Regions from separate parts of the Sporosarcina sp. FSL W7-1349 genome, predicted to be linked through region 3. Evidence: riboswitches for the same ligand, from Rfam matches in the RefSeq annotation. Region 3 holds a riboswitch; each other region holds the start of a gene.

What was found. A riboswitch is a leader RNA that binds a small molecule or an ion and turns the genes downstream of it on or off. The one in region 3 is predicted to bind cobalamin.
Region 1: another riboswitch for cobalamin. It lies ahead of MKY41_RS10985 (adenosylcobinamide amidohydrolase); the one in region 3 lies ahead of MKY41_RS12445 (ABC transporter substrate-binding protein).
Region 2: another riboswitch for cobalamin. It lies ahead of MKY41_RS09930 (ABC transporter substrate-binding protein); the one in region 3 lies ahead of MKY41_RS12445 (ABC transporter substrate-binding protein).

What each region holds. Positions count from the first base shown of each region.
Region 1 is NZ_JBBOOK010000001.1:2,260,401-2,263,610, reverse strand. It holds gene argS (arginine--tRNA ligase) at 1-1,360, shown strand, start outside; cobalamin riboswitch at 1,590-1,773, shown strand; gene MKY41_RS10985 (adenosylcobinamide amidohydrolase) at 1,892-2,578, shown strand; gene cbiB (adenosylcobinamide-phosphate synthase CbiB) at 2,578-3,210, shown strand, end outside.
Region 2 is NZ_JBBOOK010000001.1:2,019,924-2,023,133, forward strand. It holds gene MKY41_RS09920 (solute symporter family protein) at 1-649, opposite strand, end outside; gene MKY41_RS09925 (DUF485 domain-containing protein) at 663-983, opposite strand; cobalamin riboswitch at 1,453-1,657, shown strand; gene MKY41_RS09930 (ABC transporter substrate-binding protein) at 1,806-2,807, shown strand; gene MKY41_RS09935 (FecCD family ABC transporter permease) at 2,770-3,210, shown strand, end outside.
Region 3 is NZ_JBBOOK010000001.1:2,527,631-2,530,840, forward strand. It holds gene ltrA (group II intron reverse transcriptase/maturase) at 1-252, opposite strand, end outside; cobalamin riboswitch at 909-1,093, opposite strand; cobalamin riboswitch at 1,222-1,403, shown strand; gene MKY41_RS12445 (ABC transporter substrate-binding protein) at 1,676-2,629, shown strand; gene MKY41_RS12450 (FecCD family ABC transporter permease) at 2,661-3,210, shown strand, end outside.

The sequences.
Region 1 (3,210 bases), 270 kb from region 3:
CGTGAAAACGGTATTGGACCAAGGGGAAAACTACGGTCGATCCGACGCCGGGGCGAACGAAAAAGTCCAAGTGGAATTCGTTTCCGCGAACCCGACCGGTGATCTGCATCTCGGTCATGCACGGGGCGCGTCCCTGGGCGATTCCCTATGCAATGTGCTGGACTTTGCCGGATACGATGTCTACCGCGAATATTATATTAATGATGCCGGCAATCAAGTGCATAATCTGGCGAAATCCGTGGAAGCCCGCTATTTCCAAGCGCTTGGTATGGAACGGGATATGCCGGAGGATGGCTATCATGGCCAGGACATCATCGATATCGGCAAGAAGTTGGCCGAGGAGTTCGGAGACAAATATGTCAACGCTTCGGAAGAAGAGCGCTATTCGTTTTTCCGCGAATACGGCCTTCAATTCGAATTGGCGAAGTTGAAAAAGGACCTAGCAGACTTCCGAGTTTCCTTTGACAATTGGTTTTCGGAAACTTCTTTATACGAAGATGGAAAGATCGATGTGGCACTCGATAAGCTACGGGCGAATGGCCATGTCTATGAGGAAGACGGTGCGACATGGTTCCGCTCGACGACATTCGGAGACGACAAAGACCGGGTGCTCATTAAAAATGACGGCACGTATACGTATTTGACGCCGGATATCGCCTATCATGAGGACAAGCTGGGTCGCGGCTTCGATAAGCTCATCAATATTTGGGGAGCCGATCACCACGGATATATTCCGCGGATGAAAGCGGCTATCGAGGCACTGGGCTATGACCGAGACACTTTGGAAGTCGAAGTGGCGCAAATGGTCCAGTTGTACAAAGACGGCGAAAAGTTCAAGATGAGCAAGCGGACCGGAAAGGCGGTAACATTGCGCGAACTCGTGGAAGACGTCGGATTGGATGCGGTCCGCTATTTCTTCGCCATGCGTTCGGGTGATTCGCAGATGGATTTCGATTTGGACCTCGCCATTTCCCAGTCTAATGAAAATCCGGTCTACTACGCACAATATGCACATGCGCGGATCTCTTCGATCCTGCGTCAGGCGGAAGAGAAAGGGTTGTCTGCTTCCGTCGAGCATGTCTCTTTATTGCAGACCGAAAAGGAACTTGAGTTGATCAAGAAAATCGGGGACTTCCCGAAACTGGTAGCCGATGCGGCAAGGCTTCGTTCGCCGCACCGGGTGACGACGTATATCCAAGAGCTGGCGGCGACTTTCCACAGCTTCTACAATGCGGAGAAAGTGCTCGATCCGGACAATCGGGAGCTGTCCGAAGCACGGCTTGCGCTCGTCACCGCGACACGTGCGACCGTCGCGAACGCCTTGAAACTCGTAGGCGTATCGGCACCGGAACGGATGTAACAACAAGTTGGACCGCTGCGCCCTGGCGCAGCGGTTTTACTATGGGTAAAAGGTATTGATTTGAGAATAAAGAATGGAAAGTGACGGATAGACCTGTGGACTTGACGGATAATTTTCCGGAAGTGACGGATACCCCTCGCAAACTGACGGATAAATCACCAAAAGTGACGGATACCGGCGCATACTTCTTCAGTGGAACACTCGACAGCCCCCTTTTCTGTAGTATAATGAGAAAAACTAGCGTAAAGGTGCCCCGTGCGTGTGACGGGGTTAAAAGGGAAGCCGGTTCAAAGCCGGTGCGGTCCCGCCACTGTAAGTGCGAGCAAGACGCGAAAAGTCACTGGAAGGATTCCGGGAAGACGCGGCAAGCGATGACCACAAGCCAGGAGACCTGCCTTTATGAATCACCCGTGACCTGCGAGGAATAGGTCGGTGGAAATCGGACCGCTTTTTGGCGTTTGGATTTTTACTTGGACATCCTCCGTATTTGTACGGGGGATTTTTCAATTTACACGATTGAGGGGTTAAAAAATGACCAGGTTCATTGCAACAACAGAGGGGTTTTTCGTGTCCTCCGATTATGTCAGTTTCCGGGCAGACCAGCCGATGAAGACATTATCTTCCGCTGTCCACAACGCGGGCATCGGATCGTACCGCGCCTTCGTCAATCGCAGCGTCGATATCCATTATAATGTTGACGATGCCCAAGCGGAAATGGCGGCATATCTGGAACAGCAAGGATTCCAGCCGGCGGAGACGGTGGGGATGATGACCGCCGTGTCGACCGAACATGTCGAAATCGGCCAATACGATGGCGACTTCGGCTCCATTCTTGTCGCCGTGACGGCGGGTGTCGGGAATGCTGTGGATGTCTCGCAAGCGCTGACCCGCGAAGAGGAACAGAAAATAGGGACAATCAATACATGGGTCATCGTCAATGGCGATTTGTCGGATGAGGCGTTCGTCCAGGCGATCATCACGGCAACCGAGGCGAAAGTGAAAGCCCTTCATGATGAAGCAATCCGAGACCCGCTGACCGGGACGATCGCTACCGGGACGTCGACGGACAGCGTCCTCGTGGCAGCCACACAGCAAGGCGCACATCTTCCGTACGCCGGGACAGTGGCGCCGCTTGGGAAATTGGTCGGTCACGGCGTCTATGATTGCACGGTGCGGGCGCTGCGGGCGTACAAGAAAGTGAAAGGGTGGGCAACGTGATACCGTCACATTTCATCGCCATTGCAATTGGCCTTCTATTGGACCGGCTCATCGGGGACCCGCCGAATTGGCCGCATCCTGTCCGTTGGATCGGTTCTTTCATTTCCAAGATGACGGCTGTTTTGAATAAAGGGAAGTACCGCGTCGGGAAAGGGGCTATCCTGCTTGTCGCCACGGTTGGAATTGTCACGGCAGCGGTAGCAGTCATTGTTTGGCTAGCTTACGAGATTCATACGTTTGCCGGGATTGCGGTTGAGGCAATCCTGATTGCGGTCGGGTTAGCGCAGAAGAGTTTGCGTGACGCCGCGCTGTCTGTGCAGCGACCGCTAAAAGAGGGCAATTTTTCGGAAGCGCGAGAAAAATTATCATGGATTGTCGGCCGGGACACCGAGAAGTTAGATGAGAGCGAGATTTCGCGAGCGACGATTGAAACGGTTTCCGAAAATACGGCGGATGGCGTGACATCTCCGTTGTTTTGGGCTTTTCTGATCGGCGCCCCTGGTCTTTGGCTATACAAAGCGGTCAATACGCTTGACTCGATGGTCGGTTATAAAGACGAGCGGTATGGCCAGTTCGGCAAGTTCTCCGCGCGGGCGGACGATCTGCTTAACTACATTCCCGCCCGGATCACT
Region 2 (3,210 bases), 510 kb from region 3:
GTGGTGTCGCTGTGCGCATCGCATCAAACATTCCAATGAAGTTGAAATTGAATTTTAAAAGGACAAGGAAGGAAATGATGATCGTTCCAGCCATCAGTAAGATTGCTTTAATGATTTGTACCCAGCTTGTCGCGGTCATTCCGCCGAACAGAACATAAATCGTCATCATGACCCCAACGATCAAGACTGAAATCCAATAATCGATTCCAAGCAAGAGTTTAATGAGAGCGCCCGCACCAACCAATTGCGCCAACATGTAGAATAATACGATCGTAATCGTATTAAGGGCAGCCGCTCCACGCACTTTTCTCGCGCCAAATCGGGAGCCGATCATATCAGCCATCGTGAATTTTCCAAGATTCCGGAGTGGCTCCGCAATCAAGAACAATACGACGAGATACGCGGTCAACCAGCCAACACTGTAGTAGAAACCGTCAAATCCATTTAATGAAATGGCGCCGGCGATTCCTAGGAAAGAAGCTGCGGATAAATAGTCACCTGCGATAGCCATGCCATTCTGCCATCCGGTCAACGATCCCCCGGCAGTATAGAAATCACTTGCAGTCTGGGTTTGTTTAGCGGCCCAATAGGTGACAATAAGCGTCAAAAGAATAACAGATATGAATATTAGGATTGATATGATTCCCACGGCGACTTCCCCCTTATTCTACAATGTTTCTCTTTATAATTTCTTCAACTTCCTTATCAAAGTCTTTTGCTTTATTCATATAGATGGACGTGAATACCCAGACCATGATGAACATGCTGAAGGCGTATACCCAAGTCCAAGTCATCCAACCGATTGCACGATTTTCAAGTATTGTGGTGTACCCTGTCAAAATCGGAAGTAGAAAATAAGCGGCAAAAAAGAAAATGATGTACGGCGTCGCAAATGTGTTTTTACGTTTGACCAATTGTTTAAACTCTGGCGTTTCAATGATCTTCTCGAAATTGGGCTTAGAATTTGCTCGAACGTTTTTCATGTTTCCATCCTCCTCTTCAAATTTTCAGCTAATAGACTCGTACGCCATCTCCCCCTCACGCTGAAACCGCTTTCATTATTCAGCCAATAAAAAGAAGGGTAGCCGAAAAATGAAGTAGTCCAAATTTTTGTTATAGTACACAGATTCAGATTAGCAAACTATTTGTTAATATTCAACACAAACTTGTAAATTTTTATAATATTTTGTTATTTATTGATTTTAAAATTACATACTGGCTGACCCCCGATGATACCAAGCTTTATAGCGCCGACAAAGTAAGGTTATCAACATGCTAGGAAATAGTTTGTTTCTTTTATTAATTCTTGATTATTTTCAGGGCGTTTGTTGGACAACCAAACCTTGGATAAACAACGTACCAAATTCAATAGACATCCCCCACCTTCCAGCCCGCCTCCGCTGTTTACAAACTAGCAATACTTCTATATACTTGGCATGAATCGAACATTAAAAAAATAGTTTAGAAATAGGTTTTTCAAAGAGCCGTATCAAAGCGGTTGTTTGGAACGAAGAGGGAAGTTGGTGAAAGTCCAACACGAACCCGTCACTGTAATCGACGAGGAAGTCCCGCGTATCCACTGTGCGACAGCATGGGAAGGAGCGGGGCGGCCGCGGTAGTCGTAAGTCAGGAGACCTGCCTATTTCGATAGTTAGCTTCCTCGGGGATAGGAATGTTTAGCGTGCCAGCAGGGATTGTCGGTGGATTTCCGGCGCCCGTTGACTTCGCCTGATCATGCGCTTTCCTTCGAGGACAAGCGCTTTTTTGATGTTTACAATCAAGAGGAGGAACGTAGAGTGCACAACATGATAAAACGATGGGGCTTGTTCAGTTTGGTTTTCGTGCTGGCGATGGTCCTTTTAGCAGGCTGCGGATCGAAAGAGACCCCAGCGGATCAACCGGTTCCAGAAACACCGGACACGGAAGCGACAGATCAAACGGAGGCAGAAGGTACGGAGGGGGCACAAGCCTTTCCGGTCACATTCACCGATGATGTCGGCCGTGAAGTGACGATTGAGAAAGAACCGGAAACCCTCATCTCCATCCAGACGAGCAATACGGAAATTTTATATGCGCTCGGTGTAGGCGATCGCCTTATCGGGGTTTCGGATTACTGTAATTATCCTCCGGAAGCATTGGAAGTGCAAAAAGTCGGCGGCCAGGACATGGATGCCGAATTGGTCATGACCTTGTTGCCGGATGTCGCCTTTGTAACCCAATACCATTTCGATAACCATGCAGAAATTCTAAAACAATTTGAAGAAGTCGGCATCACCGTTGTTGTCACCGGCAGCGCCACTTCATTCGACGATGCATACGCCACGATGGAAATGATTGCGACGGCTACCGGAACGACGGAAAAGGCCGACGAGATCATCCAGGACATGAAAGACCGCCGTGCTGCCCTTGAAGAAAAAGCGAAAGAAATCACGGATAAAAAGAAAGTATGGGTCGAAGTAGCCCCTGCTCCGGATATCTTCACTACAGGGAAAAACACATTCATGCACGAAATGCTGGAGACAATCAATGCAACGAATGCAGCGGAAGATCAAGATGGATGGGTGAAGTTGACAGAAGAGGAAATCGTCCAACTTAACCCAGATGTCATCATTACCACATATGGCTATTATGTGGACAATCCTGCCGAAGGCGTCTTGGCACGCGACGGTTGGGCAGAAGTCAATGCCATTAAGAATAAACAAGTATTCGATGTCGACAGCGACACCGTCACTCGTCCAGGCCCACGCCTGATTGAAGGAGTCGAGCAGCTTGCAAAACTCATTTATCCGGAAGTTTTTGGGGAATAAAATCGGTTGGCTTTATATCGCAAGTATCGGGGTTGTACTTTGTGCAACCCTTCTTGGCTTATTCGTCAGCAGTGTAAAATTCCCGATTCCCACCATTCTCCATATCGTAGCGGATAAATCATTCGGCCTTGGCTGGCTATCGGATGTTCCGAAGAATGAAGAGCTAATCATCTGGAACATCCGGGTGCCCCGTGTCCTATTAGCCTTCCTTGTCGGGGCCTCCCTGTCACTCGCCGGAGCCGCCTTCCAAGGACTTCTTCGGAATCCGTTAGCCGATCCGTATACGATTGGTGTGTCATCCGGGGCGGCGCTCGGGGCCGTGACGGTTTTATTTTTCCAATACACGATTTGGGGATTAGGCAGTTATACATTGCCGGTCGTGGCGATTTTAAGCGGATTTCTT
Region 3 (3,210 bases):
ACCCAATTTCCGTTTTGACCCATCCGGTTTCGGAATTTCCACCCGTTTGACAGGCAATGGTTCGTACGAACCGTCTTTCAGTTTCCGAATCAGATGGTCGCGGTATTTGGCGACGTGACCAAAGAGTTCCTCTACTGTCATTCCGTCAACACCGGGCGCCCCTTTATTTGCCTTCACTTTCTTGCAGGCATTGAAGAGATTGTTGATATCCACCACTTTGTCAATCAAACTGATACCACCCCGTTGTTCCATTTTCGTAAAGACAGGGCTGCACGCTCCCGCATACCCTTCGGTTTCCAACCTATCTCTTTGCGGCCAGCCACCTGCCGATGTTTTCTGTGGTCTCTGCACTGTCCTTACCTCCATTTCATTTCAGGGTTGTTATTGTTCGGCCCTTCATCCTGTTGGACTACTATGGCCTCTGCTGACTTCTTACAGTTCAACCTGCCATCACTGACGGATTTGTTCCTGTGGAATATTCCATCCCTCTTGTCGGGAACCCCTGTAAGACCTCCCCGGGTAAGAGCTATAACCTTCCTCCCATGTAACCGCCGCATTTACTGTATGGAACTCGGGCAGTATTGGACTTCGTTTTGATTTGCAAACTCATCCATTCCAATTCAGCCTTATATGCGGTTTCTGTCCGTCGGTTCGGGAGTTTGCCGCCGGCTTCCTTCAGATTCCACCTCACGATGGACACCCTTGCCTTAAGCTAACAGTTCCTACTGCCAAGCCTGTAGTGGACTTTCACCACCAAGTTATAGCCCATGCCGGGCGCACAAAATAAAAGCCCTTTTCCACTAACGGAAAAGGGCTTGCTTAACGACACAAAATAGTTTCACTTGAACGCGTCCTCACGAGACGCAATCGGTCAGTATGTATCGTCCCACTCTCACCCCCCGGAGATTTGAAACTTCGAGATGCAGGTAGGTCTCCTGACTTGTGCTTCCTCCTACTTTGAGCCCTTCCCATGCACAGTGGCACAGTGGGTGTTCCTCATTTCGTCGACACTTACAGTTGCGGGGACAGTTCCGGATTTGAACCGGATTCCCTATTAAGCTATGGATTAGCGCCTGACATCTCATCGTTATTCAATTTTCAATCGGATCCAATGAATTGGGTTTATTATAGCCGGACCGTTCACAGAAAGGCAAGCTTCATATTTTAGGGATTGACATTTCTCGTGCAGTTCTGAATACTGTTGATAGATTGCCAAACCGAATAGACGATATGGGAAAAGGTACACGATCATCGTGTTTAAAAGGGAAGCCCGGTGCAAAACCGGCACGGTCCCGCCACTGTGAACTGGCCGTTTTTTGCAAACATCCACTGTCTGCCAAGATGGGAAGGAGCGAAAAGCCATGGCCATAAGTCAGGAGACCTGCCTTTTCTAGCGACACTGCTTGACCTACGGGAAATGGGGAAGTGTTAGAAGACGGCTCATCCACTTTTTGTATGGAATCCACCAGCGTTTCTAACCCTTTTTCGGTTAGAGACGCTTTTTATTTTCATTCCGCGGAACAGCATGAAGGTGCCTTAATTTCTGCAAAGAACGCAGAAATACGGCAAATCGAACCCTGCGCTGTTCGATTCGCTGTTCGATTCGCTGTTCGATTCGCTGTTCGATTCGCTGTTCGATTGGCATAAATACGCAAGGCGAAGGAGACTCGAAAATATGATAAAACAAAAACTAGGTGTATTGGGATTATTGCTTCTGCTGCTGGTCGGTGGGTGTGCGGACAAGGAGACTCCATCTGCCGAACAAGAGACGCTGACCATCGAAAATAGCGGAGTGGAGCTGCCGATTGCCGATGTCCCGCAACGCGCAGTGACGCTGAACCAGCATGTCACGGAAGTGATGTTGGCGCTCGGTCTGGAAGATCACATGGTGGGCACCGCGTATCTTGATGATGAAATCCTGCCTGAATACCAAGCGGCCTATGAGAAGATTGACGTTCTGGCAGATGCCTACCCGTCCAAAGAAGTATTTCTCGGTGCGGATCCGGACTTTGCCTACGCCGGATGGGCCAGTGCATTCAAAGAAGACAGCCTGGGGACGCAAGAAGAGCTACTGGCGCAAGGAATCATTCCATATTTACATCAGTCCTCGACGATTGTCGGACCCAAGCTTGATGACATTTTCACGGATATCGACAACATCGGGAAAATTTTCGGAGTCGAGGATCGCTCAGCCAAATTGATTTCAGACATGAAGTCGCAGATCGAGGAGATCAAACAGACCATCCCGGCCTCTGATGAAAAGAAGCGGGTCTTTGTTTTTGATAGCGGCGATACATCTGCCCTCACCGTCGGACAAAATTTCTTGAATGAACTTATCACGATCGCAGGCGGCGAAAATATTTTCAGCGACCTTGAGAAGAATTGGGGACAAGTCAATTGGGAAGAGGTCGTGGAACGAAATCCAGAAATTATCGTCATCATCGACTATGGCGATACAACCGTTGACCAGAAAATCGATTTTCTGAATAGCGTATCCATGTTGGCCGATACGACCGCTATCCAAGATCAGCATTTTGTCGTGGTCCCTCTCTCCGCAGCCGCGGAGGGTGTACGGATTCCAATGGCTCTGGAAACGCTCGTCGAAGGCTTTTATCACCCATCTAACTAATTGCGAATAAGACCGGAAAGGGACGGATCCTATGTCACGAGTGCAACAAACATCCAAATCAGCCAGTTCCAAGACCGTCGCCATTGTGCCGGTCTTTATCGCTCTATTCATCCTCCTGCTGGTCTCCATCACATTGGCCGTTATTATCGGGCCTGTTTCCATCCACCCTCTGACTGTCTGGAAAATCGTACTGAATCAACTGCCGCTTTCCTCGCCATTATTTGACGTCGACTGGGGTCGGCCCGAAGAACGGATCATCTGGGATATCCGCCTTCCCCGCGTGTTGCTTGGTGGAGTCGTCGGGGCCGGGCTTGCGGTCGTCGGGGTCGGAATACAGGCACTCGTCCGGAATTCCTTGGCGGATCCTTATATTTTGGGCGTCTCTTCCGGCGCTTCCGTCGGGGCTACCGTCGTCATCTTGTTCGGGGCGTTCAGTATGTTCGGCCAATATGCGCTTTCGGTTGCCGCTTTCGGAGGTGCTTTGCTCTCAATCATTTTCGTTTATTTTATTGCCCATGTGGGAGGCCGTCTAACAACGACACGACTTTTATTGGCTGGAGTCGTCGTATCGATGATTTTAT